4 regions of the Shewanella sp. NFH-SH190041 genome follow, and region 4 is predicted to be linked to each of the others. Evidence: predicted binding sites of a transcription regulator. Region 4 holds the regulator's gene; each other region holds the start of a gene.

Region 1 (7,886 bases), 750 kb from region 4:
CCACTGATGAGGGTGGGACTGTCCAGGAAAATAAATCCGGTTTGGCAGGGCTTGGCAGTGTGGATGTTTTGCGCCAGCTCGCAATGGTTCTGGCGTTAGCAATCTGTCTGGCGGTGGCGGTATTTATTATGTTTTGGGCTCAGGAGCCGGATTATCGGCCACTGGGGAAAATGAATACCGAGCAGATGGTGTCGGTGCTCGATGTGCTGGATAAACACCGTATTGATTATCAGCTGGATCTTGATGTGGTGAAGGTGCCGGATGATAAATATCAGGATGTGAAAATGTTGCTATCCCGTGAGGGAGTCGAAGCAACTGATAATCAGGAAGATTACCTTAGTAAAGATTCTGGGTTTGGGGTTAGCCAGCGGATGGAGCAGGCCCGGCTGAAAGCCAGTCAGGAGATGAATCTTGCCCGGGCGATTGCCGAGCTGAACAGTGTTAACCGGGCCAAGGTGATTTTAGCACTACCAAAAGAAAATGTGTTTTCCCGTCACCGTTCTAAACCCAGTGCCACCGTGGTGTTGACGACCCGTCGAGCCGGGTTAGAGCAGGGGGAAGTGGATGCTGTGGTCGACATTGTCGCTTCTGCTGTTGATGGTATGGAACCCAGTCGAGTGACGGTGACTGATGCCCATGGTCGGCTGTTAAATTCCGGTTCCCAAAGTGGGGTCTCTGCCCGCGCTCGGCGAGAGCAGGAACTCGTTCAGCAAAAAGAAGCGGAATATCGCGCCAAGATTGAATCGATTTTGATCCCGATTCTGGGCCCAGAAAATTTTACCTCCCAAGTGGATGTTAATCTGGATTTTACTGCGGTTGAGCAAACGGCCAAACGTTATAACCCAGATTTGCCAGCACTGCGCAGTGAGATGACGGTGGAAAACAGCTCCAGTACCGGCTCAGCGGGGGGCATTCCCGGTGCATTAACCAATCAACCGCCAATGGCGTCCACTATACCTGAACAGGTCGACGAAAAGGAAACCGCTGCGAATAGCAGTGGCTCGCGCCATAAAGAAGCCACGCGCAATTATGAATTGGATACGGTTATTAGTCATACCCGACAGCAGGTTGGCACATTACGCCGGGTTAGTGTGTCTGTTGCTGTGGATTTTAAACCTGGACCAGAAGGTGAAAATGGTGAAATTACCCGGGTACCACGTACTGCAGAAGAGATGGCAAATATCCGCCGTTTGCTGGAAGGGGCGATTGGTTTTAGTGCGGAGCGGGGGGATGCCATTGAGGTGGTAACAGTGCCTTTTATGGATCAACTGATCGAAGCCGCCCCTGAGCCACCATTATGGGAGCAACCCTGGTTTTGGCGCACAGTAAAATTAGCGATAGGCACATTAGTTATTTTGGTCCTGATCCTGACGGTGATCCGTCCTATGTTGCGTCGATTGATGAGTCCTCAGTCAGCCGAATTGCCGCCAGAGCCGGCTTTGGGTAATGAGTTGGCGGAGATAGAAGATCAATATGCTGCGGATACGCTTGGTATGCTGAAACAGGCTGAGGCGGAATACTCTTACGCTGATGATGGCTCGATTCAAATTCCAGATTTGCATAAAGATGATGACATGATCAAATCCATCAGAGCTTTGGTGGCGAATGAACCCGAACTGTCCACTCAGGTGGTAAAAGGATGGCTGGCAGAAAATGGCTGAGGCAAATAAAGATGGGGGCAACCCCAAAGAGAAATTTAAGGTTAGTGATCTATCCGGGGTGGAAAAAACGGCCATTTTGCTGCTGAGTCTCAGTGAGTCTGATGCTGCATCCATAATGAAATATCTGGAGCCTAAGCAGGTGCAGAAAGTTGGGATGGCCATGGCCGGAATGAAGGACTTTGGGCAGGAAAAGCTGATTGCTGTTCATCGTTTGTTTCTGGATGAAATTCAAAAATATTCCAATATCGGGTTTAACAGTGAGGAGTTTGTCCGCAAGGCGCTGACGGTGGCGCTGGGTGAGGATAAAGCCGGAAACTTAATCGAGCAGATTGTGATGGGCGGTGGAGCTAGAGGGTTAGAGTCATTGAAGTGGATGGATGCCCGGCAGGTTACCACCATTATTCAAAATGAACACCCTCAGATCCAAACTATTGTGCTGTCATATTTAGAGCCAGATCAGGCCGCGGAGATTTTCTCTCAGTTCCCGGAAAACACTCGCTTGGATTTGCTGATGCGGATTGCCAATCTGGAAGAGGTACAACCGGCGGCGCTGCAGGAGCTGAACGATATTATGGAGAAACAGTTTGCCGGTCAGGGAGGCGCGCAGGCCGCTAAGATGGGCGGCATGCAGTCGGCCGCCAGCATTATGAATTATCTTGATACGGCATTGGAAAATCAGCTGATGGAAAATATGCGTGAAGCTGATGAGGATATGGCGCAGCAAATCCAGGATTTGATGTTTGTATTTGATAATTTGATTGATGTAGATGACAGAGGCATTCAAGCGCTACTGCGGGATGTGCAGCAAGAAGTATTGATGAAGGCTCTGAAAGGGGCTGATGATGCGCTGCAGGATAAGATCCTCAGTAATATGTCGAAACGAGCGGCTGATATGTTGCGTGACGATTTGGCGGCGATGGGGCCTATCCGGATCAGCGATGTGGAGGTGGCACAAAAAGATATTCTGGCGGTTGCCCGGCGTCTGTCTGAGTCCGGCGAAATCATGTTAGGTGGAGGCGGCGGTGACAAGTTCTTGTGATCAAACCTCTGATAGTGAAAATGGTGTGGAACATGATGTCAACACAGCGATAGCGGCAACTGACACGTCAAGTGAAACTACTGATTTCAGCCATTGGCAATTACCGGATATTTCTGCTGAGAGGCCACATAGTAGCAGTGATGTTTTTGGTCGCCGGGGAGAGGATTGTAGCGTAAATCGAGATGGCGGACAGGTGATGCCGCCGACCTTAGCCGAGATTGAGCAGATCCGTCAGGCCGCGGAGCAGGAAGGTTTTAGCCAGGGGCAAGAACAAGGCTACCAAGCGGGCTTTGCTCAGGGGCAAGAAACTGGTCAGTCAGAAGGTTTTAATGTTGGTCAAGCGCAGGGACAACAGGCCGGTTATGACGCGGGGTTTGCCCAAGGCCAGGCAGCTGCTCAGACGTTGTCAGCAATAGCGGCGCAGTTAGCTGAGCCGTTGGCACTTTTGGATAGTGAAATCGAGGTTGAGCTACTACAGCTGACCCAAGCATTGACTCGCGCTGTGGTTGGTCATGAGTTGACCACTCATCCTAAGCATATATTAGCTGTATTGCGCCAAGGTATCGCAGCTTTGCCATTGCAACGGCGGGACATTCATTTGCGATTACATCCGGATGACGCGGCATTAGTGCGCGGTGCATATTCTGCCGAGCAGTTATCTCGCTTGCAGTGGGATATTGAGCCAGCGCCTGAGTTAACCCGTGGTGGCTGTGAAATCAGGGCTCAGCGCGCTTGCGTTGATGTCACCCTGCAGACGCGATTAAGTCAGGCCCTTGCTGATGTTACGGCAAAAACGGACGTTTTAAACCAACAGGCACCATTAGCTGAGGAAGATGACACGGCCTCTGAAACAGGTGATAGCGCTGCTGAAAATCATGGTTCTGATGATTCGGTTGTGGGCGATATCAGCAGTGCACCTGAAACAACTGATAAACGACAAGACAATATCACTATGTCTGATAGTGATGAAAATGTGTCAATGACTGCAGAAGCAGAAGCAGAAGCAGAAGCAGAAGCAGAAGCAGAAGCAGAAGCAGAAGCAGAAGCAGAAGACATGGGGCATGGGGCTGATGAGTCTACTGAAGATGACAATTCAGCGAAGCCGGAGGGCGGCGATGAGTGAGCATCAGGCCCCGAATCATGATGCTGTTACGGCGGCACTGGTGACAGATATCTCAGATTCAGCAGATAGCGAGCAGCAACCTACAGCAGCATCAGTATTACCACAGTCGTCAGATGGCACATTATGTCTGGATATCGAGCAGAGGCGGCAACAGCTAAAACAACTGTTACACCGATTATATCCAGATAGCGCAGCTATGCGGCCAGTTGCCAGTGGGCAACTGCTGCGGGTGGTTGGGTTAACGCTGGAAGCCAGTGGTTGCCGCGCGGCGGTAGGCACTTTGTGCGCGATTGAAACCGATCATGGCGAGTTGATTGCTGAGGTGGTTGGTTTTGATGATGAACTGTTATATCTGATGCCGGTTGAGGAGTTGCGTGGCGTACAGCCCGGTGCAAGAGTAACGCCGCTTGGTGAACGAAATGGGCTTGCAGTTGGTGATGCGTTGCTTGGGCGGGTGTTGGATGGCAATGGTCAACCATTGGATGGTCTTGGCCCTTTATTGACCCGTGAAACGGTGGCGCGTCAGGTTGAGGCGATTAATCCGCTAGCCAGACGGGCAATTTGCCAACCGCTGGATGTCGGGGTGCGGGCAATCAATACCATGCTGACGGTTGGTCAGGGTCAGCGTATGGGGCTGTTTGCCGGCTCCGGGGTGGGTAAAAGTGTGCTGCTAGGCATGATGACTCGGGGAACCCAGGCTGACATTGTTGTGGTGGGGCTCGTGGGTGAACGGGGGCGGGAAGTAAAAGAATTCATCGATGAAATCTTAGGTGAGCAGGGGCGAAGTCGCGCTGTCGTTGTGGCGGCTCCTGCCGATACCTCCCCTCTGATGCGGCTGCGCGCCTGTGAAACGGCTACTCGGATTGCGGAATACTTTCGTGACTGTGGTTACAGCGTGCTGTTATTGATGGATAGTTTGACCCGTTATGCTCAAGCACAGCGGGAAATTGCGTTAGCTGTTGGGGAGCCGCCAGCAACCAAAGGCTACCCACCCTCAGTATTTGCCCGGCTTCCAAAACTCGTGGAGCGTGCCGGTAATGGCAGTAATACTCAGGGGGCCATTACCGCTTTTTATACAGTGCTGACAGAGGGGGATGATTTACAGGACCCTATTGCCGATGCTGCGCGGGCCATTTTAGATGGTCATATTGTCTTGTCTCGCGCTTTGGCCGATGCCGGGCATTATCCAGCGATTGATATTGAGGCTTCAATAAGCCGGGTTGCCCCTATGGTGGTACCGGCTGGTCATCTTGAGGCGATGCGACAGGTTAAGCAGCTCTATTCTCGCTATCAACAGAATCGTGAATTAATTGCCATTGGTGCTTATGCCCAGGGCAGTGATCCTCGGTTAGATAATGCCATCAGATTACAACCGGCTATGGAGGCATTTTTATGTCAGCAGTTTGGGGAGTCGGTTTCTTTTGAACTCAGTCAGCAGATGTTACTGCAGCTGGCGGCACAATGTGCCAGTTAGGCGAACTTACTAAAGAAAACGACAGAGCGTTATGTAACCACGACATAGAGTGGAAAATCGACAATCGAATAAGACAGGATTTTGTCTATGGGGTACGAGAATGAAAGATCCCCTTAACACTGTGCTCAATCTGATAAATGATGCTGAGCAACAAGCCGCATTGCAATTGCAGGCGGTGCGATTGCGTCATCAGCAAGCGGAGCAGCAACTGGCATCATTGAATCAATATCGGCTTGATTACCTTAAGCAATTAGATGCACGCAGTCAGCAACAGATAAGTGCAACCTTTTACCATCAGCTGCATAAATTTATTCGTCAACTAGACGAGGCAATCGCTCGCCAGTGTCAGGCATTACAGCAGACAGCGCAGCAGGTTGAACAGGCTCGGCAGCATTGGCTAGCCCAGCAACAAAAACGTCAGGCAATCGAAACGCTACTTGAACAAAAAGCGCTAAAACGGTCGCAACAGGTGCAGCGTCAAGAGCAGCGCTTAGCGGATGAACTGGCGCTGCGACAGCGTTATCTGCGCCGTTGATAATGGTACTGAGCATGCTAATGCGTTGATGCCTTGTTTTTTCCCTGTCCGCATAATTTCTGGGGTAACAGTTCTGGTAACTATGTGTCAACTTCCCACTTATCAATCAAGCTGCAGTATTGGATTGCGGCTTTAAATACGGACGGTCATTACAACTGGCAATATCTGCCTGCAGGGGAAAAGTCTTGCCGTATTTGTCCGGTAACATACAGAAGATGAAGAGCCGCTAAGTCTGCTTTTTGATGAGCGTCTATTTAAACTGCATATTTTTAGCGCTCACTAGCACGTTTGCTGTACCCCCCTATCGTAGCGGCATAAGTGAACAGCCTACAGCGGATACTGCGTTGCTCAATGCTTTATTCCTACCCTCCTTGAATCATCAGTTAATCAGCTTTCTTATGTTTGGCACTGTTATTGCTGTCTGTTATTGCCGTGGAGTGCTGCAATCTTGCGGTAATGCAAATGTTAATTGGTGGAGAGTGACTGTGTGCTAGCGCTCGGTCTGTGTTTTAGCTCCCGGCGATCAGCACTAAGTTGTGATAGGCAATAACACAGTCGTTTTTCATCTGCATTGGATGTCATCCAGAGATCGCAATAGTCATTGATTGCAGGTCATTAAAGCAATTTTTCTGATTAAATTATCAGCGCAGGGAGAGCCGCGAATGCAACAAGTGGGGCCGCTTCTATCCGGAGCTAAACCGGAGCCAGCACAGGATATTCAGGCCGGAATGCTAACCGGTCAGCATGCAGCTGAAGGGGATGATTTTGCCCAGACCCTATCAGCGCAGCATGATGAGCAAATGCTGACATCAACGCCGCAGCAAAAGGTGCGGGAGCAACATCATCGTGGGCCGCAAGGAGAGGACAGTCATTCCGTTGCTCAACAGGACGATGATATGGCTGCCGATGACGAGCACTTAACGGTTTTGGAGCAGATCCAGTATTCACGTTATCTCGATGGGCCGGATAAGGGAGAGCGTTTGCCCCAAGGAGTCATGCTCAGTGATGAGGCGTTATCAGCGCAATTACTCGCGGGCCAAGAGCGAGCTGCCCAGTCAGGTAACGAATTGGGGGCGGGCGAAAACATCACTGTGGATGAAGCCTTGTTAGCTTACCACGCGTTGCGTGGTATGGAAGGCAATGCCACTGACAGTAATGACGTAAATAGCCGTAATGTGGCGGGGGGGCTGCAGGTGGATCATGTGCTGTTGACCGATACCAATATGGAAAAACTCATCATACTGCCGGGCAATGGGCAGCTTAACGGCGGTGATCAGGTCGCCCAGATAGATGGGGTGCAGGCTTTGCCAGCGGGCACTGTGCAGCGTAATGGCCGTTGGTATGATGCTTTACCGGTTAAAGGCGAACAGTCTGTTAATACAGATGAATTAGCTCCACTAGACCAAAAGCTGAGTGCGCAGACGGAAATCGTTTTAGGAGAGATTGAGACTGACGAGAGACTTGCTGAGAAGGGGAATAAATTGAATCCACCATCGGCAGAGTTACAGCAGTTACTCGCAGGATTACCGGGCAGGCAGTTGGCTGGAAAGGGACAAGATAATGCCAATGCTCTGCATTTGGGAGCTCGACAGGGTGAATTATCAGGCGTTGATGAATCAGGATTGCTATCAACTTTTGATGGTGAAGATGCACCATTAGCTAAAGGCTTGTTTCCGACATTAGGGGCAAAACCTCATATTTTGGCCTCTGAGCTAACAAATGGCCGATTAACGTCAGTTGATGGGCTGAAAACCGAGCAATTTACCTCAGAGTCCGCTTCCCTTGATATGGCGTTTAAGTTGAATGCGATTGATGGGGTGAAAACTGAAAAAGTGCTGTTGTCTGAGGCTGCATTAACCTTGCAGGATGCCAAATTCACCATCAGTGATATAGCCCCAGCAGGCAGTGATAGCGGGGTAAAAGAGTCGATAGGAGTGTCGCCATTACTGACAGCTAATCAGATGGGGAAAGCTGACACGCCGCAATTACAACTCTCTGTGCGTCAAGGGAATGAAGTAATTTCTGCTCAGGAATTGGTACAGCGGTTTGCCCCT
Region 2 (7,886 bases), 720 kb from region 4:
GGTGGAATACAAGGTGACAAGCTAGCCCGTTCAATATGAATATGAAACTAATTTCCCTTTTGGCATTTTATCTGAGCATTTTTTCAACTAACGCAGCACAAAATACTCACTTAACAGCCAACAACACACTATACAAACTGGCAAAGTCCACTGTCGCAGCAAAATTAAATGCTGCCGATGGGGCAAAAGTGCGCTTGCATGTAACACCGTTTCAGCCAGGCAATACACCTCCCGGATGTGAGGGGAAGCTAGAAGCCTCATTAGCCACTAACCGAGCAATCAAACAAACCAATACGGTAAAAATCCGCTGTCGTAACCAACAAAACCGTATTCTCTGGCAACGTTTTTTACCTGTCCGGGTCGATATATTATTGCCGGTTGTCGTTGCCGCCAGACAATTAACTGATGGGGAATACCTCACAGAAAAAGATGTCAGTCAATCATGGCTGCCACAAACGCAACTTCGCGGCGGACAATTTGCGCATATCAGTGAGGTAATAGGGACGAAAACAACAAGGCGTACCGCCCAAGGACATCCTCTGTACCAGGATAATCTGTGCTTTATCTGTAAAGGTGATGCGGTTGCAATCTATGCCCGCAGTGGTCAATTAACCATAAAAACCCAAGGCATCGCATTAAACAATGGCCGTATTGGCGAACAAATTGAGATTAAGAACATGAGTTCAAACAAGAAAATTACTGCTACTATTACCGCTATCGGCATAGTTGAGGTCGGCATGTAAAAAAATTCTAAAGTTTATTTATTGCCTGCCGATGTGAATGGCAACGAAAACTATTTTACCAATCCGGGAGCCAATTATGGCAATTGACAGCACTAAATTGAACAATGCGGCAAACAGCCGGCCACAGGTCACAGTTACGCCCCAACACAAAACAGATAAACCGGCCCAGGCTACGCAAAATAATGCGCCCGCAAAATCTGACTCTGTCAGTTTCACCCCTCAAGCACAACAGCTCAAAGCAGCGCAGGGTAAAATGGCTGGCCTGCCAGAAATTGATCAGAAAAAAGTGGCCGATATAAAACTGGCGATAGCCGAAGGACGTTATAAAGTCGACCCAGAAAAACTGGCGGCCAATATCGTTAGCTTCGAAAAAGAACTACAGGAACTCCATAAAGACTGATGAACAGCCTGACAGAACTGCTCACTCAACAGCAAACCCATCTCACGGCACTGCAAGATGTGATCATGCAGGAGCGTGATGCGCTGACCACCCAAGCAGCAGAGCAACTTCTTTCGCTGGCTGAGCAGAAAAATGCCTTGCTCAGTGCACTACAAAAAACTGATCAGCTATTGGCGGCGCACCCAGATACGGCCCTACTCGCGAGTCAACACCACAATGAAGTGGCGCAAATTCAATCCCAATTGGCGCAATGCCAGCAACTCAATGATACCAATGCCAAACTAATCGATCTTAATCTTGCCAGTCTCAATCGGCTATCACAGGCACTACAGCTAAGCCGAAATGCAAATAGCCTGACCTATGATCAGCAGGGCAATACCTCTAGCATTGCTACGTTAGGTAATAATCTCAAGGCCTGAAGCTCACAAGCACTATCTTACTTCTCCCCCTGCACGCTCAGTGTCTTCAACGGCTAAGCGGCCGGAGCATCAGATAACCCGCTCACCAAACATCGTGAGTAAACGACTCATCCACGCAAAAACGCCCCATATTCCCATCACGTCAATGACACCATATTTACCCTCCCCAAAGCCCAAATTAAGAATTAACCGCTTGAGCCAACCAAGGGACTGTTGACCTTAGGGTAATACCAAGGCCATTTGAATATTGCAGCGAAGCGAGCATAAGGTGATGCTTTACCTACCACCGGCTGAAAACCTAATTTCTGATACAGCTTCATTGCCGGAGTCAACCTTGAATTCAGATAATAAGTGCACCACTCATGGTTAAACGGTAAGAAGAGATCAACTGCCTGTAGGTGGTACTCTATCGTCGCCAAACAAATAGAAGTCATTACCATGAGTTACAAGCAGTTGATCGAAGGGCAACGATACCAGATCGAAGCCTACCTACGCGAGGGCTTCAGCTATCGAGCAATCGGCAAACGCTTAAAAGTGAGCCACAGCACGGTGAGTAGAGAGGTTCGTCGTAACCGTATTCGTGACAATCATTATTTGCCTGAAGTTGCACAGGCCAAGACAGTTAAGCGCCGCTGCCAGGCTGCCAAAAATCGAGTGTCTGTAACGACCGTCACTTTCGTTGAGTTCGGACTGAAGCAAAAGTGGAGTCCAGAACAAATCGCGGGCGTAGGTCAACTTATCGGTTACCCTGTCAGTCATGCATGGATTTATGGCTTTGTTCAGCAGGACAAGCAGCGTGGCGGAAAGCTCTATAAAGCGCTGAGACGCGGTCATCGTAAATACCGCAAAGGCTGTCGTGCGAAACGGGTTATCATTCCAAATCGCATAGGTATTGAACACCGGCCGGCAGTTGTCGACGAAAAAGCACGATTAGGTGATTGGGAAGCCGATACGGTGTTGGGAAAACAAGGCACTGGCGCTATAGTCAGTTTGGTTGAACGCAAAAGCAAACTGTATCTAATCCGTAAAGTGCCCGCCAAAAGCGCAGCCGATGTGAGCCGAGCCATGATAGGCATGCTTTGGCGGTATCGCAGTCACGTTCACACTATCACAGCGGACAATGGCAGCGAGTTCTGTGACCATCAAAAGGTTGCACAAGCACTGAAGGTAGATATCTATTTCGCCAACCCATACTCATCATGGGAACGTGGGTTGAATGAGAATTTCAATGGTCTGTTGCGGCAGTATATCCGCAAGGGAACTGATTTACGCACGGTAACGGATAAGCAAATTGCTGACATCGAACGAGCACTTAACTCACGTCCGAGAAAGTGCCTTGGTTTCAAACAGCCTGCTGTAGTATTCGATGAATTACGAAAAGCAGCTTAATGAAGCGAGTGGTGCACTTCGGGGTTGAATGCGCGAACACAGTATTACTTTCCAGATAAAGACGTTTAGCGCCCATTGATTTTGCCCGGGCAATGATGCGTTGCCCCAGCAAATAACCAATGCCTTATCCTTGATAAGCCAATTGAACCGCCATTTTAGCCAGCTCAAAACTGCTGTTATCCATCTTGACTAATGCACAGCAGCCTATTGGTTTATCATCAGCTAACACCATCAAAATGGCGCCGCCAGGGGCAAGAATATAAGTATCGGGGTTATCCAATGCATGGTAATCAGGTGCTTCAAGCTGCCACTGCTGGCTTATCCATTCAACATTCAGCGTTTTAAAAGCGTGTTGGTATTGAGGGCCATAATTCACAACCGTGATAACAGCATGACCTTGATAAGGCAGCTCAGCTAAATCAGTTGCAGAAAAGGCTTGTTTGGGTGAAGTCGGCTTTGGTAATGCCCCTTGAGTGCATGGAAAAGTTTTATTAGTACTGGCTATTATCTTTCCATCTTGCTGCCTAAAGGTTTTATCTTTGTATCTGCCGAGTATCCATCACATCACACACTCACATCACACACTGTCAGCATTTTGCCGCAACGTTAATGGCAGTAATCATGCCTTTAGTGAACTGAGTTACCCTAGAAAAACACGTCTTCATTAATGTGCAAAGATATCCAGCCGACTGCCACTGATAAAATGCCATACCATATGCCAGATAAAAATATCGCCGACGGGAAAGGGAAAAAAGAGATGGATAATAAGGACCAGATGGGTCACACGACCATACATAAAGCCAGCCTTAACAATGGAGTTACCATTAAAACAACCGCAATACAGATAGAAACAACACTGTCAGGGCAGACTCAAAAATAGGTAATTGACTGCACCTGCTGGGGCCGGTTTTGCTGCTGGTACAAATGCCAGACTCGAGCAAAGTCCAACTCAAGTTCAGTCACGTAATGCTCTCCTGCTGGATAGCTTTTTACCACGCGAGCCCCACGGATAATCCCCTGTACCGATGCGGTGATCTGCTCATCTTGCAATAACCATTGAGAGACAGCGCTATCAGCACTGAGCTGTTGGCCGTAAACCTGCTCTGCCAGCTCCCGGTAGGCCGCAATTTTTGATGCCTGCATCGCCATCAAGACTTTTTCTGCCTGGCTCTCTGCCGGTTGTCCGGTCAGCGGGGCATAACCAATGGCGGTTAACTTAGGAAACACGGCCGGCGGCTTGCTTTCCCACTGCACATACCTGTCACCATCGGCGCAGCCTGCCAATATGAAGCCAAACACTATCACTATCCATTTCATTGTCTTTCTCCCAATACCGCTACCGCTCCATGACCGCCCTGACTATAACGGTGCAACATGCCGTGCTGTGATATGACATTTTCTGCCGCAGACAAATAGGCACCCAGGGACTGATACCCAGCAAAAGCTTGTGATGCGGCAACAACCCGCTTATTAATCAACTGTACAATCCGGCTATTAATCACCACCCCTTGTCGATCTTGGCTCAGGGTTGCCACTAGGGCATATTTTACCGGCACAGAGGCAGATAATTGCCGCCAATCCCGGCTTAAAATCCGGTTACCACTATCACTTATCTTCAGGCCCTGCCCCACATTAATATCCACCACATTAAAGCGGCGGGCATGCAGCGCAGCAATCAACCCCTGTTGTAACTGCACCGATAACGCATTAGTACTGTGCATATCTCCGGCCATAACCGGCGTTGTCACCACCAAGGGCTGATCGGAGCGGATACCATCGTTTTGTTGCTGTAGCTCTGCCACAATTTTACTGGCCAGATGATTCACCGCTGCTGTTGGCGGCAATCCTGCGGCCGATACCAGCGCGGGCTTATCTATGGCATAAAGGTGCGGCGTTACACCTGCGGCCACGACCAACACCATGCTCGCTATCCATTTTTGGGTGTTTTTCATCTTATTTGCCTGCCACAAAATGGCGTTAACCCGAATATGTCCTGTTATCGGCTTAATACGACAAAGCTTAATAGCCCAGTAATTTGATATCCGCTTGTGTAAACACGCCGATTACATACTGAACCAACACAGATGACGCCCCCCTATCCCTCAATGTCATCACCTAAGCCCTATCCCCTCCCGCAGAGGTTGGAGCAAGCAAAAAAGTGGGATGATTGATGCGCCGCGCTAAATCAAGCCAAGCACAAGTCAGATGTAGGTCAGAAAAAGAAGAACACTTAGGAAGATGATGCAGACCCTGAAAGTAGCGACCACAGCAGCGGTAACACAACAACACCGATAACATAACTTAGCCACTGGCACAGAATATGAATACAAATCCACTGCCGCCAGCGGCAACCATTTTATTGCGCTAATTTATAGCGCTAAGAGTCAAGCAGTGGGATCATCAACATGGACAGTGCCAATCAGCAAATTGCATCCCCCAAAAGCCCTACCGGACGATTAATGGGGATAGCGCTAGGTAGGGTTAAACGACTAGGTCGCCCAAACCAAAGCCAAGAGCAAGAGCAAGGGCAAAACCGCAGCCACTACCTGTGTTTACTGTTGCTCGTTCTGATAACCCTGCTGATGCCTGCCCATGCCGCTTGGCTTGATGCCCATGGCAGCGCCGAAATCATCAATGAGGATATTGACCGCGCCCGCAATGAAGCCATCAGTCAGGCCATTAATTATGCCACCTTACAAACTGGCGTCAGTATCCAAAGCCAGCAACAGATCAGCAATGGCCAACTTATCAGTGACAATCTGGCTATCACCCGGGACTGGTCGGCATCAAATATCAAGCTTATCAGCGAGACAATTTCCGGCAATACCCTCAATGTGCATCTGCAAATTGCGGTCACAGATAACAGCACTGCCCAATGCGTCAACCAAAATATAAAAGCGGCGATATTTATTCCCGCCACTGCCATTAAAGACCGCCGCCAGCTAAATCAAGGGCGGCTAGCAGGACTCGGGCCAGCCTTATCCCGCCGCTTAGCACGCCAATTGGATACCCTATCACGCACCGCCTTTAGCCACCTGCACGCACAAGATTATCTGGATACTGAAATCAACCTTACAGACAGGCGCAGTTATCGCCTGCCCACTTGGCTGCTGAACAATACGGATAGCCAATACCTGCTATTACCAGTCATTGAAGATATCTCCCTGCAACCCAGTGCCAGCAGCTGGCTAAGTTGGTTTAGTGCAGGCAATCAGCGAATTTTTCGCCTTCACCTATCGCTCTATCACGGTATCAGTGGCGAAATGCTGTGGCAGGAACATTACCAACTCACCGCTGACTGGCCTTTCTCCCCAACGCAGCACATTGCCCCAGACAGTGACAGATTTTGGCTGTCCGATTACGGTCGCAGCATCGATAAACTGCTCGGTAATGCCGCCAAAGATATTGATACCGCACTGCTATGTCGCCCTGTGCTGGGGCAAATAATCGCAATGGCCGAACAGCACATTGTGGTCAATCTGGGGCGTAAAAACGGCCTTAAAACCGGCGATACTCTGACGTTAATTCAAAAACAAAGTGTGCGTGACCGGCTGTCGCAAATTCGCACTCAAGCCCACGCGGCTGGCACCAGTGTTACCGTAGAGCAACTCAGTGAAACCAGCGCTTCTGCCACCCTAAATGGGCCTGCCAGCCGACTGGCACTGCAACTGAATGATATTGTCACCAAAGAATAAACAGGATGGTTTATGTCCGCATTACTGCAACAAAACCTTGCGGTTATCGCCCAGCGCTGGCCAGCATTAGCCACACAATTAACCGCCACAGATATTCGCCACTTAGCCGCTTGTATGGTGCAGGGCCATGAGCAAACCATCAGTGTTAATGGCTTACAACTTAGCAGCCGCCATAACCGCCAGGCAGAAGCCGCTATGCTGTGCCGCCATCTGCCAGAGTTTGCCCCGGATGTGCAAATTTACGGCGTTGGCATGGGAGATGTGCCCCTGCATCTACTCAGCCACCACACCGCGCAGCTGCATGTTCATCTGTTAGATTTACCGCTGTTTGCCCTGCTGCTGCACTATACCGATCAGCGTCAATGGCTAAGCCATCAGCGAGTATTACTGCACAGCGCGCCACAATTTCATTATCCGGTCGATCCCTGGGTGGCACTCAGTGCTGATATGGCGCTATGCGGGCCGGCTTATGCCAGAGTGAGGGATTTACTGCTCTATGAACTCAACCGCAGCCATGTAAACCAGTTACGGCAACAGCGAGCCGGGCAATATACCGCGCGACAAGAAGAAAACCTGGCGCAATTACAACAAGACGCCGATATATCAGCCATGGCGCAACACTACCCTTGCCGCAGCGCCATAGTTATCGCCTCCGGGCCGAGTCTAGAGCAGGATTATCCCGCATTAGCACGTTTATCCGCCCAGCCCCGGCAGCAACGCCCCTTACTTATCGCCGTAGATACCGCAGTAAAAGGGCTACATCAGGCAGGTGTGATGCCGGACATCGTAGTGACTTTAGATGAACTGATCACTCCGCAAGTTATCGATGCGGCGCAAAGCCAACAGCAAGCGCTGGTGTATTTTCCCCGCACCCAACCTGCGGTGATACAACAATGGCAAGGGCCCAAATTTAATGCCTATACCGATTTACCACGGGATACCCCACTGGCCGCTAAGCTGCCAAAACCAAGACTATTTACCAGTGGCAGCGTATTGCACCCTGCCACCCATCTGGCAGTGCGCCTGGGGGCAAAACAGATCACCTTCTGCGGCGCTGACTTTGGCTATCCCGGCAATAAAGCCCATGCCTATTGGCAGCCCGGCGTACTATGCCGCGCGCCATCGGCATCACGCCATTGTGTGACCGACGGCAAAGGCGCTCGCCTGCACAGTGCGTTAAATCTACGGGGATATCTGCGGGCATTGGAACATTTTATTGCCGGTCAGCAACACGTCTCAT
Region 3 (7,886 bases), 460 kb from region 4:
CTAATGCAATTAATTTAAAAATTAAGATGGATAAAAACAAGTAAAAATAAGTTTATTTGTATGGTGTCAAATTGACAATAATATTGTCATTTCAATATATCCAAATGACAATAATAAGGATAATAATTAATTGATTTAAAATTAAAATGCCATTTTTTCTACTTTATTTTATTAAGTATTTTATTGATAATACAGATGATATTAATAGAATTACGCTATAAATTTTGAGTGAAATTGTAGAGAAATTCTACACAGGATGTGTGTTGGCTATATGTTGTCATAAAGCGGCTTTGATGGTTGTTGTTATGTTATAATGACACTTATTTCCCGCGGAAAGAAACAATTTGAATTAAAAATAAACAATATTTTAATATTGTACCTAGTTCGACCAAGGTTTGTCTCTGCTCCCTGTTTATCTAAAATTTTACCAATTGATGGAGGAATAAGTATGTTGCTTGCAAGTGATCTGTCTCAACTAGCAATCAACCTAAATCAAGAGGCGTCATGTAAAGATAGATTTAGACGAATGCTAAGTTTGTTGCGGGACTTACTAGAGTGTGATGCATCAGCATTGATGATTTTTAAAGATCAGCAGTTTATCCCTTTAGCAATGTGTGGATTAGCGGAAGATGTTGTTGGCCGTCACTTTTGTATCGCTGAACATCCTAGGTTAAAAGCGATTGCTTTAGCTGATGATATTGTCCGTTTCCCTGCAAATTCTACTTTGCCAGATCCATTTGATGGGTTGATTCCCAATGAGACTGGAAAGCTCTATATTCATGGCTGTATTGGTTTTCCTTTACGGATAAACCAGCAATTGATTGGTGCTTTAACGATTGATAGTTTTAATGCAGATGCATTTTCTCGATTTACTGATAATACGCTAAGAACCATTTCATCGATTACAGCCGCGGCTTTGTATAATGCGCTATTAATTGAGCGGCTAGAAAGTAAACTTGCTAATGGCGATGCTGAAAATGTTTTTGAGAATATGATTACATCCGATACTGAGATTATTGGAGAAAGTCAGCAAATCAGAGCGTTAAAGTCAGAAATCATGGCCGTATCGGCGTGTGAGTTAAACGTGTTGATACTGGGAGAAACCGGTGTAGGTAAAGAATTAGTCGCTAAAGCTATTCATGGATCCTCAACGAGAAAAGATAAGCCACTGATTTATCTAAATTGTGCTGCTTTACCTGAGTCAGTTGCTGAGAGTGAGCTATTTGGTCATATTAAGGGGGCTTTTACTGGTGCAATCAATAATCGACAGGGAAAATTTGAGTTAGCTGATACCGGCACATTGTTTTTAGATGAAATCGGTGAATTACCGCTCAATTTACAAGCTAAATTATTGCGAGTCATTCAGTATGGCGATTTACAGCGGGTTGGTGATGATAAAAACTTAAAAGTTGATGTAAGAATTATTGCGGCAACGAATAAGGATTTGCTTACCGAAGTTAATGAAAATCGATTTAGAGCTGATTTGTATCATAGATTGAGTGTTTTTCCTATTATGGTTCCACCATTACGGGAACGGGGTGATGATGTTATTTTATTAGCCGGATATTTTATTGAAAAGATTAGAATTAAATTGGGTATATCCCATATAAAATTATCATCTACATCGTTAAAAAGCATTATGCATAATGATTGGTTAGGTAATGTAAGGGAATTGGAAAATGCAATATATCGCGCGGCCATTATGGCCAAATCTGAAGCCAGTTCAAATATTGTTACTATTGAAATAAAGCACTTTAATAAGATGTTTCCTTGTCATAAAGAGCTTGATTCAACGATGGATAGCGTTATGGCCGCTTGGAGTGGTGAGCCGTTACGTGAAGCGACAGATAATTTTCAGAAAAATATACTGCATGAGGTATTACAAATAAATAAAAATAATTGGTCGGCAACGGCCAGGGATTTAGGCATGAATAGTGGTAATCTGCATCGATTAGCGAAAAGATTAAATATCAAATGATAATTTAATTTAGACAATGATTTAACGATATTATTCAGTGTCATAATGACACTATGTTGTTTTTTAGAGGTATTTCAGATTGATTTCCCGGTATACAGAAAAAATATAAGCTATTGTTATTTAAAGAAAATCTTTTTGGCATGCAAATTGTATCTGTGACGATACAATTCGGTTTTAGATTTCTTTTAATGACTAAACAAAAACGACTATTTGGGATATTGATTTTAGTTTGCCTAATTTCATTCACTGTTTTATTGAGTTTGGGCAGTCAAATTTATCGCGAAGCTCCCCCGATACCTACTCGGGTTGTTGATGTTTCCGGTAACCTGATTTTTAATCATGATGATATCTACCAGGGCGAGATGGTTTGGCGCTCTATGGGTGGACACCAATTAGGTTCCATATGGGGCCATGGTGCTTATGTTGCACCTGATTGGACGGCAGATTGGTTACACAGGATCAGTCAGGCAATGTTACATGGGATGGCCAAACAGCAGTTTGGCCTTGAATATGATGCATTGACTTCACCACAGCAGGCTTTATTAGAAAAAGCCCTGCAGCAAGAGTTAAAAACCAATACTTTTGACCCTGATACCGGCACGATTACAGTGTCAGTATTGCGGGGACAGGCGATTAAAGCATTACAGCAACATTATGAAAAACTATTCGGTAATGATCCGTCGTTGCATCAATTGCGTGACGATTATGCCATGAAGGACAATACAGTTGCTGCTGCCGAACACCGTAAACTCTTACCAGCGTTTTTCTTCTGGAGTGCTTGGGCTGCAGTCACCCAGCGTCCGGGGGAAAATTATACCTATACCAATAATTGGCCCTATGATCCTGTTATTGGCAATGTGCCGACGCCGGATAATGTGATTTGGTCCATTATGAGTGTGGTGGTATTACTGGCTGGTATTGGTGCATTGACTTGGTACTATGCCTCACAGAAACATGAACCTTTACCTCAGCCACCTGCAGAGGACCCACTGTTTGGTGGTAAGTTAACGCCATCACAAAAGGCGGTTGGTAAATATTTCCTTACCGCAATAGGCTTGTTTCTGCTGCAAATTGTGCTTGGCGGCGTTACTGCGCATTATGCCGTTGAAGGCCAAGCCTTTTATGGTATTCCTCTCGCTAAAATTCTGCCTTATTCCTTAACCCGGACTTGGCATACGCAACTGGCGGTATTCTGGATTGCAACCATCTGGCTGGCGACCGGGTTATTTATTGCCTCATCTTTATCTGGCCATGAACCTAAATATCAGAAATTGGGCGTTAATGTGCTCTGGGTGGCTTTGCTGATCGTTGTATTGGGTTCTATGGCGGGGGAATGGTTTGCAGTACAGCAGTATTTCAATCTTGATTTGAGCTATTTTATCGGCCATCAAGGACAGGAATATATCGATTTGGGCCGTATTTGGCAGATCCTGCTGTTTGCTGGATTATTAATTTGGCTAACGTTGGTAACCCGAGCAATTAAACCTATCTTAGGTAAGCAGACCGAAATGTCACCGGTTATTTGGGTGCTTTATGCCTCTTGTGTGGCAATTGGGCTGTTTTACGGTGTGGGATTATTCCAAGGTAAGCATACTAACCTGGCAATGGCGGAATACTGGCGTTGGTGGGTGGTGCACCTTTGGGTTGAAGGTTTCTTTGAAACCTTTGCGACAGCGGTTATTTCCTTGATGTTTGTCCGTTTGCAATTGGTTCGGGCGAAAATAGCTAACTTAGCCGTGGTATTTACTACGATTGTCTTTTTGACTGGTGGTTTGATTGGTACTTTACATCATTTGTATTTTACTGGTACGCCAACATCGGTAATTGCTTGGGGAGCGGTATTCTCCGCCCTTGAAGTGGTTCCTTTGGCATTGATTGGTTTTGAAGCGGTAGACAGTTATCGGATGCGAAACCATACCCATTGGATGAAGCGTTATAAGTGGGCGATCTTATTTTTTGTCGCCACGGCATTTTGGAACTTAGTTGGTGCAGGGGTGCTGGGCTTTTTGATTAATCCGCCGATTTCGCTGTATTTTATTCAGGGACTGAATACAACCGCAACCCACGCCCACGGTGCTTTTATGGGGGTATATGGGATGTTGGGGATCGGTTTGATGCTGGCTTGTTTACGGGGATTGACTGGCAAAAATAATACGATGTGGAATGATAAATTATTACAGTATGCTTTTTGGCTGTTGAATATCGGCTTGGGGCTGATGATTTTTGTTTCACTGTTGCCAGTAGGATTGGTGCAGTTCTTTGAAGTATTGCAACATGGTTACTGGTTTGCTCGGTCACCGGCTGTAATACATAGTCAGTTGATAAGTGATTTAACTTGGTTACGGATGCCCGGGGATATTGTTTTTGCTTGTGGTGGTCTCTGTGTGGCGCTGTTTTTATGCCGTCTGGTACAAGGCGTGTTGAAAAGTCGGCAGGTTGCACACTAAATTTATCTTATTCGTCATGTAGCACATTTGAGCGGGTATCATTGATATCCGCTTTTTTGTCGCCGGTATTTGACTCATTGGGTAATGAAAGTGAGGTGTGAAACGCTATGGCGATGAATCTATCTTGAGGATATGAATATGCCTGCAGGAGCGGGTTGCCTGTGGCATAGCACCATTTATTAGTAATCACTGCATAAACTGCACTTTTTAGCCTACTTTGACATGTGCTTTTGTGGATAATTGAATTTACGCGCTGGATTTTTATATAACGAATTATTGTTTAGTGTGTTTTTTAATGCTTTGTTTGTTTTATGCGCTCAATAGATAATATTTCACACTTACCATGCTAGGAACTGTGATACCTTAGCGGTCATTGATTCAAGCGACACCTTTAGATCGCAGTGACAAGACCGGAGCATTTGTGGAAAAGCAGCGCAGCATATTTAAGAACATAGGGGTACAGGTGGTGATTGCCATGATCATCGGTGCCTTGGTTGGAGCTGGCATGGGAAAAGATGCCGCCATATTTGAGCCCCTGGGCACCATTTTTATCAATTTGGTGAAAATGTTGGTGATCCCGCTGGTGCTGGTGTCCATTGTGTCAGGTGCTGCTAGCCTGGGTGATAGCCCTTCTGCCGGTAAAATAGGTATCGGGACATTTGCCTTCTTTATTGTCACATCTGGTATTGCTGTGTCTATGGCATTGCTGATGGGGAACTTCTTTCAGCCGGGCGCCGGAGTAGACTTTACCGCGCATGCGGGGCATCTGAGCCAAGTGACCGCTGAGCAAGGGAAGATGCCCAGCATGATAGAAACTATCGTCGGTATGATCCCCACCAATGTGTTTGAGTCCCTCAATGGTGGCAATATTTTGCAAATTTTGGTGTTCAGCATCTTTTTTGGTATTGCCTTGACCAAGGTTAAGGGCGAGGGTGCTAAGCCGATTATCAGTGGACTGAATACGGTAGTGGATGCCTTTGTATGGATGATCAACTGTGTGATGATCATTGCGCCAATCGGGGTGTTTGGTCTGATGGCGAACTCTGTCGGTACCTTTGGCTTCCAAGCATTGGAAGTGGTGCTGAAACTGTTTATCGTCTTTGTGGTAGCGATTTTAATTTACGGTTTTATCTTCTTCCCACTGATGGTGAAGTTATTTTCTAAGGTGTCTGCTCGCCAGTTTATTTCGGCGATGAAAAAGCCCCAGGTAATGGCGTTATCAACGTCATCATCTATGGCCGCGTTACCTGTCAATATGGAAACCTGTGAAGAAGAGTTAGGCGTATCAAAAGCAACGGCTGCATTTGTACTGCCGTTGGGTGCAACGATTAATATGAGTGGTAACGCCATTTATTACGGCCTAGTGGCGACGTTCTTTGCTCAGATGTATCACATTGATCTTGGTATGGCTGCTTATGTCGCGATTATCTTTACCTCTACTTTGGGTGCGATTGGCCAAGCGGGTGTACCAGGACCTTCTTTCCTTGTGGTTGCTGTGTTACTCGCAGCAGGGATCCCGATTGATGGTTTGCCACTGTTGTTCGCGCTGGACCGTGTATTTGACATGATCCGTACCTCGCTGAATATCACAGGTGATGCGGCTTGCGCTGTGATTATGGATAGATTTAGTCCGAAAGCGACCCAATCATTGTGATAACCTCGGGCGGTATTACAGTGTAATAAAAAGGGCAACCTAAACAGGTTGACCTTTTTGTTATGTCGTTGGATTGTCAGATTGTTGGTGCCAGAAAAATAGTGCCCCCCTGGGGCGCACTGAGTTCGATGGTTTCTGTATTCATGCCTGATACCCAACTACCTGCCAGTTGACCATGGGAGAGGTTTTGCCATATTCGCCCATGTTGATGTGTAATGGAACGGCGGGGTGTAAATGGCTTATCTTCAGCGATAAAGGCATAGTCATGGGCAAACATGGCAAAGATGTCAGCCACTCCCTCTTTAAAGTAAGTTCTCAGTAAGTGAGCATCATTTTTTAGCCATACTGCGGCTTGGCGCATTGCCAACTCATGCCCTGATAGTGGGGCTTCCAGTGCTTTGAGTTTCTTTTGTAGTTTATTGCGGGCAATAATGCGTTCGCGTTTATCTTTTGGCAGCGGGGTAAATTTAGCGTTCAGTGCAGCCTTTGCTTTCGCTATTTCTTCTTCATCGCGCATATTATTGACCATAGGGATTGCGGGGGACTGGTATAAAAAGTGATTTTGGTACAGTAGCTCAGGTCTTTTCCCGTTAGCGTTGCCTTGATATAGGCTTGCTTCGAGTACGACATGCAGATGACGTTTCGATATCGTTAGGCTGTATTCAGGCGAGAGCAATACGGCGATCTCGCCGGGCTGGAGTCCGATACCGCGGATACCTTTTTTCGGTGTTTCTTTCCATACTGTCACTGGTCTGCCAGTTAAGTCCGGAATATTGTCCAGCAGGATATGATACTGGTGCTTGTAGGCACGGTGTAGGGCATCAGGTCCAAGCTTTTCCCTTAACTGTAAAATGGTCTGTTCTGCATTATTGGCATTATAGGCATTGACACCAGCATCAACTAAAGCACCGACCAGTGCGCCTAATGCGCCAGCGCCGACAACTTGGTTTTGCTGCTGTTCAAATTGGGCATCAAGATCTGGCGCAGATAGATCGGCGATAACACGGGTTTGTTGCAGGTAATTGGTGTCTGGCTGGCGTAGATCGCTGCGATAGGTGGTTGCACAACCGCTGACCATCACCAACACTGAAATCATGAGTAAAAAACGCATATTTTAGTCCTTTAAAACATTAGCTTATTCTTTGAATTTTTATGCGCAGACAGCGTATTACCGAGTTGTATGAAAGTAAATAAATAGTTGCATTTGTGCGGCGGGCGGAGAAAGGTGGCTAATGCCACCTTGCGTATAGTATGACTAAACTTATTTGTTAACAGTTAGCCGTAGTGACGGCCATTGTCATAGTAATCAGAGGGGGTCAGTTTAGTGAAAATAACGGCCACGTCTTGCTCTGGTTTTTCCATCACATCACGCACTAGCTGAGTTACCCGGCGGGCAATCTCATCCTGAACGTCTTGCCCCCGGTCAAAATACAGCACTTCGACAAAGGGATAAGCTGCAAAATCCTCTCCCTCAGCGAAAAACTGGGCAGGAATATGCTCAATGGTAAAGTGAGCCCGTGGGCTGTTCATCAACTCTGCCAGTGCATCAACTAAGGGTGTTGATACCTGTTTGACCTGTTGGGCATCAATGGCCCGGAAACGAAAATGAGGCATGGTAATTCTCCAATTATCACCGGGGCATTTGTAAAGAGTGTGGGAGTCATAACCCGTAAACCCCGGTAGGTGGGATGACAGTTGAACGGGAGTTTACCCGAATCTGTCATCGGACAGCGTGGTTTTTGGATCCATTCCTTGTTGATACCAACCATCTCGAGTATTCGGGATGTTATCAAATGCTTGAATATAA
Region 4 (7,886 bases):
CACTTTACCTTGGCTGGATTCCAGCAATAATAAGCCCAGTACACTAGCAGCACTGACTGATTTATTATTGCAACTGAGGGTGACTTCAGCTTGAAATTGTCCGGCTAACACCGCTAATTTGGTGGCTGCACGAGCGTGCAGCCCCAATTGATTACAGATGGTAATCTGTTTCTCAAGCTTCATCGCCAAGTTCTCTGTGACGGATACGCACTGAGTGATGGCATGATGCAAAGCGTTTGGCTAATTGTTCGGCAATATACACGGAGCGATGTTGTCCCCCGGTACAACCGATGGCAATAGTGAGATAGCTGCGGTTATTACGCTCCAAATGGGGCAGCCAAGTCTCGAGTAAGTTTTCGATTTGCCAGATAAATTTATTTACCAGTGGTTGACGGCTTAGAAACTCTTGCACAGGCTGATCTCGACCGGTAAATGGGCGTAATTCAGGCTCCCAGTGTGGGTTAGGTAAAAAACGCACATCAAACATAAAATCAGCTTCTGCGGGCATACCATGTTTAAAACCAAATGATTCAAAGGTGATCACCAGTTCTTTTTCTACATGCCCTAACAGTATGTGTCGAACGCGATCACTGAGTTCATAAATATTCAAACTTGAGGTATCGATAAAGTGATCCATCACGCTGGACAGTGGTGCCAATAACTGTCCTTCAAGTTTGATTGCTTCTTGCAGTGATGCTTGATTTTTGGATAAAGGGTGTAGCCGACGGGTTTCACTATAGCGCTTGAGTAAAACCTCATCGGTCGAATACAGGTAAAAACTGGTAATCTCAATGTTATTTGGCAAGCCGCTTAGTTGTTGCTCTAGCAGTTTGTCTTGCTCTGGTAGATTGCGCACATCAACACTGATAGCGACTTGTTCATTGCTATTTTTCAACTGTTCAAGCAAGCTGCCAATCAAAGCTAATGGTAGGTTATCAACACAGTAATAACCTAAGTCTTCCAATACCCGAAGCGCTACAGATTTTCCTGAGCCGCTGCGGCCTGAGACGATAACGAGTTTCATCCGGCAATCACCTGGTAAAGTTCAGTTTCATCCTGAGTTTTACGTAACTGTTTTACGATTTGTTTATCGCTGAGTTTCTCTGCCATTGCTGAGAGTGTGGCTAAGTGCTCCTGACATTGGGCTTCCGGTACCAAGAGGGCGAATAAAATATCCACCGGTTGATTATCTATGGCATCGAAAGGAATTGGCTCGGTGCATTTCACCAATACGGCGATAGGTTGTTCTATGTTAGCGAGACGGCCATGGGGAATCGCAATACCATTTCCTATACCTGTGCTCCCCATTTTTTCCCTTGCAAGAAGACTTTCAAAGACTTCCTGAGCGGAAAGGGTGGGGTACTGGGCGGCGACTAGGTCGCTAATCAGCTCCAGTACCTTTTTCTTACTGCCCGGAGTGGCACAGGTCGTGCATTCCGGCTGCAGGATGGTACTGAGTTCCATCGTTAGTGTTTAGTCAACTTCTCTTTGTGTTTAATGACCTGACGATCGAGTTTATCTATCAGGGTGTCAATGGCGGCATACATGTCCGCGTGTTCGGATGTGGCAAAAATCTCACCGCCATTAAGGTGTAATTTTGCTTCTGCTTTCTGTTGCATTTTCTCAACATTCAGCACAACGTGGACATTATTGATCTGTTCGAAATGGCGTTCAAGCTTTGTAAATTTGCTCTCTACATACTCACGCAATGAGTCGGTGATCTCGATGTGATGCCCCGTCAGGTTGATTTGCATAGATATCTACCTCCATTGTCCCAGTGGTTTTATAAACTCTTACGTTGATTGGAAGGCGGGATTAACATCGCTTCTCGATATTTTGCGATGGTCCGTCTTGCCACGTTTATTCCTTGTTCGGCCAGAAGCTGTGCCATTTTACTGTCGCTTAATGGCTTCTTCTGGTTCTCTGCAGCCACCAGTTTTTTGATAAAGGCTCTGATGGCAGTTGAAGAGCATTCTCCGCCATCTTCGGTTCCGACGTGGCTAGAGAAAAAATATTTCAGTTCAAAAATGCCCCGAGGGGTGTGCATGTATTTTTGGGTTGTTACCCGAGAAATCGTGGATTCATGCATTTCCACCGCTTCAGCAATATCATTGAGTACCATGGGTTTCATGGCTTCGTCGCCGAATTCAAAAAAGCCTTGTTGAAACTGTACAATACAATTGGCCACTTTTAACAGGGTATCATTGCGGCTCTCGAGACTTTTGATAAACCATTTAGCCTCTTGTAGGTGCCCTCGGATAAATTGACTATCAGATTGATTTTTGCTGCTGCGTGCAATTGCTGCATATTGCTGATTAACACTGAGTTTTGGCATGCAATCAGGGTTTAACTCTACAACCCAACGGCCATTTTTCTTACTGACAGAAACATCGGGAATGACATATTCGTCGGACTCTCGACTGATCAGCAATCCAGGGCGTGGATTAAGTTGCTGGATTAAATTGATGGCATCGCGCAAGTCATCTTCTTTCAGTTTAGTCTTGCGCATTAAAGTGCGAAAATCCCGCCCGGCAATCAGCTCCAGATAATCTTTAATCAGTAATCGTGCGTTGTCGATATGTGGCGTTTCAGAGGGAAACTGGGCTAATTGGATTAGCAAGCATTCACTGAGATCCCGGGCACCAACGCCAATAGGATCAAAATGCTGAATACGTTTTAGAACAGCCTCAACTTCGTCCAACTCGGTTTCATCATCGCCTAATGCTTCGAGAATCTCTGCTGTGGTTTGAGTCAGATAGCCGCGTTCATCAATGGCTTCAATAATGGCGGTGGCAATAGCATTGTCATTATCAGAAAATGGGGTCAGGTTCTTCTGCCACTCCAGATGTTCATAAAGCCCTTCACTGGTTTCCCCTTGAAATGGCATATCGTCATCACGTCCAGCAGCACCTGAGGATACTGGTGAAGCGGTATAGACTTCATCCCAAGTGGTATCCATGGGAAGTTCGTCGGGCATTGACTCCTGAGTGACAGCATCAGCGGTATCGACAGTTGAACTATCCGGCGTCTCGGTACGGTATTGTTCTTCGTCTGATATGGCGTCCTGTTCTTTTGTGTCTGCTTCGTATTGCTCTTCATCCATCTCCAGCAGCGGATTTGCATCCAATGCCTGCTGGATTTCTTGTTGTAGCTCGAGAGATGAAAGTTGCAGTAATCTGATCGCCTGTTGCAACTGAGGCGTCATGGTTAACTGCTGACCCAGTTTGAGCTGGAGTGACGCTTTCATATAACCGCAAATCCCTGTTTAGAATATTTGTGATGGAAAATACTGGTGAGCAGCGGAAAGGTTCCTGATAAGAGCCGCTCAGCGCCATGTCTGAAGGCGTTAAACCTAACTATAGCCTGAATTGTTCGCCTAAGTACACTGTGCGCACCTGTTGGTTATCTAGAATCTCAGCAGGAGTTCCTTCCGCAATCAAGTTACCGTGACTGACAATGTAGGCGTGTTCACAGACATCGAGGGTTTCGCGCACATTGTGGTCGGTGATCAGTACGCCTAAGCCCCTATCCCTCAGTTGCTCAATAATTTTTTTGATATCGATAACTGAAATAGGGTCTACACCGGCAAATGGTTCATCTAAAAGAATAAATTTAGGATTTGCCGCTAATGCTCGGGCAATTTCAACCCGGCGGCGTTCCCCGCCGGATAGGGCCATCCCCATGGAATCACGGATATGGGTAATGTTGAACTCTTCTAACAGATGCTCCAGCTGCTCTTCACGCTGATCCCGGGTGAGATCTTTGCGGGTCTGCAGTACTGCCATAATATTGTCCCGTACGGATAATTTACGGAAAATACTGGCTTCCTGAGGCAAGTAACCAATGCCTTTGCGTGCCCGCATATGCATGGGATCCAGTGTCAGGTCTTCATCATTGATAAAAATCTGTCCCCGGTCACTCTTAACCAAGCCAACGACCATATAAAAGGTGGTGGTTTTACCTGCCCCGTTAGGCCCCAGTAGACCGACGATCTGCCCGGTTTTGACTTCCAGACTGACGTCTTTAACCACATTACGACTTTTATAGCTTTTTGCCAGATGCGCGGCTTTCAAAGTTAGTTGCGTCATCAGTTTTGCTGCTCTTGCTGAAGATGTTGAGTCGGCGTTTGAGACGGTGCTTTTTTACCATCGTCCTGGAAGTTTTCCGGTTTGATAATGGTGATAACACGGTCTGCCGGGTTTTTACTGCCCTCAGCTTTCATTTGCTGTTTCTGGATGTCGTATACGATGCGCTCGGCGGTTACCTGGCTGCCATCTTGTTCAATTGCAGCGTCTCCGATCAGGGTCAGAGTGCGTTTATTAATGTTGTACTGGATCTCTTTGGCACTGGCGGTGGCCAGTTTGCCATTATCCATCCGCTGCGAATAAGTCGCAGGTTTGCCCCGAGCAATTAAGATGGTGATGCCTTTTTTCTGATCTGCACTTAATTCGCTGGCCTTGATCTTGATGCTACCTTGGGTAACAACCACAGGCCCATGATAGACGACCAGCTTATTTTTGATGTCGGCAAATTGGCTTGCTGCATCGATATGAACATCCTGGGTTAAATCGTCCATGGCGGCTAAAGCACCGAAACTTAGGGTGCATAATAGTGCCGCAATAATGGGTTTAATCGGGTTCATAAATTCCTGTAACCTCGTGTAATAATTCAACGGTCTGCTTGTTTAGTTCGGCATGCAGACCTTGTCCCCGGATAGTGAAATCATTGCCTTGTATATGAATTTCCTTATCAGATGTCATCACCATGGTCTTTAAATTCAGGCTGACATAGCTGGTGCTAATGTGCTGAATTGGCTCATTGGGACTGATGGCGTCAATGATAACATTGTTTTGTAACACGACTTTATTGCTGTTTTTATCCAATGTGGCTTCACTGGCCTGAATGCGCCACTGCGCCTGTCCATTGGCGGGATACAGCAAATAAACAGGTTGAGTGAATGTGGTTTGATTGGATGCATCAAAATGCTCCATATGTGCAGCAGACAGCCGACTTTCGACTTCGCCGGCATCATTGAAGCTAACTGAAGTCAGGTTGTCTGCAACGAAATCAGGTTGAATAACATGACTTTGCGGAGTGTTTTCTGCTGCATTTTTTTTAACATAGGCCTGCCAATACAGGCCCAGCGCCACGGAAAAAAATAACACAATAGCCAGTGTTACCCGGTTCATACACTCATCCCGTGGGCGGCATCCAACTTATTTTGGCTCTGGAGCAATAAGTCGGCGAGTTCACGCACGGCCCCAAAGCCCCCATTGGTATAGGTGACTAAATGGGCATGTTGTTTGACGGCAGGGTGTCCATCAGCGACGCAAACCGCGAGGCCGACATTCCGCATCACTGGTAGATCAACAATATCATCACCGATATAGGCCACTTCTTCTGGTTGGAGATTATACTTTGTGAGTAGCGCGGTAAAAGGCTGTAATTTGTCATCCACCCCCTGAAAAATCTCACTCACGCCCAAGGCGGTCATACGGTTTTCCACTAATTGAGATTGGCGACCAGTAATAATGGCGATATTAAATCCGGTCGACAGTAGCGAACGGATGCCATACCCATCCCGGGTATGAAATGCTTTTAATTCTTCTCCGCTGTTACTGAGGTAGATGCGACCATCAGAAAAGACACCATCCACATCACAGATCAGCAGTTTAATTTTCGATGCCTTGTGCCAGACATCCGCGGCAACAGGACCATAGAACCCCTGTTTTTGCATGTTACATCACTCCTGCTTTAACCATATCCAGCATATTTAACGCGCCGACGGGGTGTTTTTGTTCATCAACGATGATAAGTCCATTGATGTTTTTTTCATCCATCACTTTGAGCGCTTGGGCTGCCAGTACATTGCTGCCAAGAGTAACACAATTTTTTGTCATCACTCGGGCTATTGGTGTGCTGCGTAGGTCGACTTCGGCATCAATAACCCGGCGTAGGTCTCCATCGGTGAAAATACCGGCAAGCTGCCCTTGATTATCAATTACTGCGGTCATGCCGAGCCCTTTGCGGGAAATTTCATACAGGGCATCGGTAATGCAGATATCATCCTGTACCAGAGGCAGTTCCTCTCCACAGTGCATAATGTCATTGACTTTGAGTAACAGCTTGCGTCCTAAACTGCCTCCTGGGTGGGAAAGGGCAAAATCATCCCGGGTAAATCCTTTGGCCTGTAATAGGGCCACAGCCAGCGCATCGCCCATGACCAAAGTGGCCGTGGTGCTTGAGGTCGGGGCCAATCCCAGCGGACAAGCTTCTTCTGGTACCTGAATACAAAGATGTAACTGTGAGTGACGCGCCATATTGGATTCGGGTTTACCGGTAATGGCGATCATCTTGATGCCTCGTCGTTTAATCACCGGCATCAGAGTAAGTATTTCGCTGGATTCACCTGAGTTGGAAATGGCTAAAACCACGTCATTTTCAGAAATCATCCCCAGATCGCCGTGGCTTGCTTCACCCGGATGAACAAAAAAAGCAGGGGTTCCGGTGCTGGCCAGTGTAGCGGCAATTTTATTGCCGACATGCCCTGATTTACCCATGCCCATTACGATAATTTTACCACTGCAGGCCAGCATCATTTCACAGGCATCGGCAAATGCTTCGCTGTCGACAAACTGATAAAGATTATCCAGTGCATGTTTTTCGGTATCGATCACTTTGCGCCCCCATTGGCGCAACTGTTGTCTGTCATTCATTTCAGGATCTCTCTGGGTTTTCAGTGATTACACTGACTGAAACAGCATGAATTGATAAGCGGCAAAAGTGATAAGTAATAACGCCCCATGCCAGCGTTTAAGTTCCCGCCTTCTGCCACTGAGCAGCACTAACAGCGCCAGCGAGCTGCTGGTTGCCAGCACCATATAAAAATCTCGGCTACCGGCTTGGGCATCAATTGTACCGGGCGCCAGCAGTCCTGGGATAGCCAATACCGCAAGAATATTGAACAGATTAGAACCGACAATATTGCCGATCGCCAGATCGTCTTCTTTCTTCAACACACCAGCGATGCATGCCGCTAATTCTGGCAAACTGGTGCCCACAGCAATAATGGTCAGGCCGATGACTAAGTCGGATAAACCAAATGCTTGGGCGATACCTACAGCACCGTCCACCATATAATCCGCTGACAGTGGCAGCAGAATAATACCGACAACGAGCCAGAATAAGGCTCTTGTAGTGGGCACATCCCGCGGAACTTCACTGTCAGTTTCATCAGCAAAGGCATCTTGCTGTTTATTGGTCAGGGCATGCCAAATAAAGTATCCCATTAACAAGATAAATACGCCCAGTAGCAGTATGCCATCGAGCCGGGACAATACTCCGTCATGGAGCAGATAACCGGCAAGGATAGTGGCCGCCAACATAATAGGGATTTCACGGATCAGCGTCTGAGAGCTAACGGCAATGGCACCTAACAGGGCGGTAACGCCGAGTATCAGGGTAATATTGGCAATATTTGAGCCCAAAACATTACCAATCGCTGTATCTGTCATGCCATTTAATGATGCACTGGCGGCGACAAACATTTCCGGCGCGCTGCTGCCCATGGCAACAATGGTTAGCCCTATCAACATAGGGGGTAGGCCAAGATTGCGGGCGAATGCCGCTGCACCGTAGACAAATTTATCCGCACTCCATACCAGTACGGCTAATCCAGCAACCAACAGGAAAATGTTAAACAACATGACGAGGGGTAATTATTATGAGTTCTGAGGCGCATTTTCGCCGTATTCAGGGCAAATTGAAAGTATTGCCGTCCCAGAGTGTTGATTGTGTTGTTTATAGTGGTTTGATTACGTACAATTTCACGCTTCGTACCGGTGTCCTGAACCGGTTGAGGAATACGCAATCAGAAAGGCATTTTT

The links. Region 4 encodes sigma-54, which starts transcription at its own class of promoters, with help from an activator protein. Its sites were predicted from a motif close to GTTGGCACGNNNNTNGNNT; they were not measured.
Region 1: a site for sigma-54 is predicted at 6,234-6,252, ahead of NFHSH190041_RS06470 (flagellar hook-length control protein FliK). Genes of this name have one in related genera too.
Region 2: a site for sigma-54 is predicted at 5,259-5,277, ahead of NFHSH190041_RS06285 (flagellar assembly protein FlgT). Genes of this name have one in related genera too.
Region 3: a site for sigma-54 is predicted at 2,113-2,131, ahead of NFHSH190041_RS05200 (nitric-oxide reductase large subunit). Genes of this name have one in related genera too.

The regions. Positions count from the first base shown of each region.
Region 1 is NZ_AP026070.1:1,460,656-1,468,541, forward strand. It holds gene fliF (flagellar basal-body MS-ring/collar protein FliF) at 1-1,661, shown strand, start outside; gene fliG (flagellar motor switch protein FliG) at 1,654-2,700, shown strand; gene NFHSH190041_RS06455 (flagellar assembly protein FliH) at 2,684-3,823, shown strand; gene fliI (flagellar protein export ATPase FliI) at 4,020-5,297, shown strand; gene fliJ (flagellar export protein FliJ) at 5,398-5,832, shown strand; gene NFHSH190041_RS06470 (flagellar hook-length control protein FliK) at 6,495-7,886, shown strand, end outside.
Region 2 is NZ_AP026070.1:1,430,034-1,437,919, reverse strand. It holds gene flgA (flagellar basal body P-ring formation chaperone FlgA) at 42-743, shown strand; gene flgM (flagellar biosynthesis anti-sigma factor FlgM) at 820-1,143, shown strand; gene flgN (flagellar export chaperone FlgN) at 1,143-1,562, shown strand; gene NFHSH190041_RS06310 (hypothetical protein) at 1,748-1,882, opposite strand; gene NFHSH190041_RS06305 (IS30 family transposase) at 2,001-2,951, shown strand; gene NFHSH190041_RS06300 (GNAT family N-acetyltransferase) at 3,076-3,327, opposite strand; gene NFHSH190041_RS06295 (LPP20 family lipoprotein) at 3,822-4,268, opposite strand; gene NFHSH190041_RS06290 (FlgO family outer membrane protein) at 4,265-4,903, opposite strand; gene NFHSH190041_RS06285 (flagellar assembly protein FlgT) at 5,357-6,646, shown strand; gene NFHSH190041_RS06280 (6-hydroxymethylpterin diphosphokinase MptE-like protein) at 6,659-7,886, shown strand, end outside.
Region 3 is NZ_AP026070.1:1,176,049-1,183,934, forward strand. It holds gene norR (nitric oxide reductase transcriptional regulator NorR) at 449-1,978, shown strand; gene NFHSH190041_RS05200 (nitric-oxide reductase large subunit) at 2,167-4,425, shown strand; gene NFHSH190041_RS05205 (dicarboxylate/amino acid:cation symporter) at 4,847-6,079, shown strand; gene NFHSH190041_RS05210 (hypothetical protein) at 6,156-7,190, opposite strand; gene NFHSH190041_RS05215 (DUF1904 domain-containing protein) at 7,355-7,693, opposite strand; gene tsaA (tRNA (N6-threonylcarbamoyladenosine(37)-N6)-methyltransferase TrmO) at 7,787-7,886, opposite strand, start outside.
Region 4 is NZ_AP026070.1:714,784-722,669, forward strand. It holds gene NFHSH190041_RS03165 (HPr family phosphocarrier protein) at 1-183, opposite strand, end outside; gene rapZ (RNase adapter RapZ) at 173-1,024, opposite strand; gene ptsN (PTS IIA-like nitrogen regulatory protein PtsN) at 1,021-1,464, opposite strand; gene hpf (ribosome hibernation promoting factor) at 1,467-1,754, opposite strand; gene NFHSH190041_RS03185 (RNA polymerase factor sigma-54) at 1,784-3,247, opposite strand; gene lptB (LPS export ABC transporter ATP-binding protein) at 3,357-4,088, opposite strand; gene lptA (lipopolysaccharide transport periplasmic protein LptA) at 4,088-4,642, opposite strand; gene lptC (LPS export ABC transporter periplasmic protein LptC) at 4,629-5,189, opposite strand; gene kdsC (3-deoxy-manno-octulosonate-8-phosphatase KdsC) at 5,186-5,737, opposite strand; gene NFHSH190041_RS03210 (KpsF/GutQ family sugar-phosphate isomerase) at 5,739-6,716, opposite strand; gene NFHSH190041_RS03215 (calcium/sodium antiporter) at 6,744-7,706, opposite strand.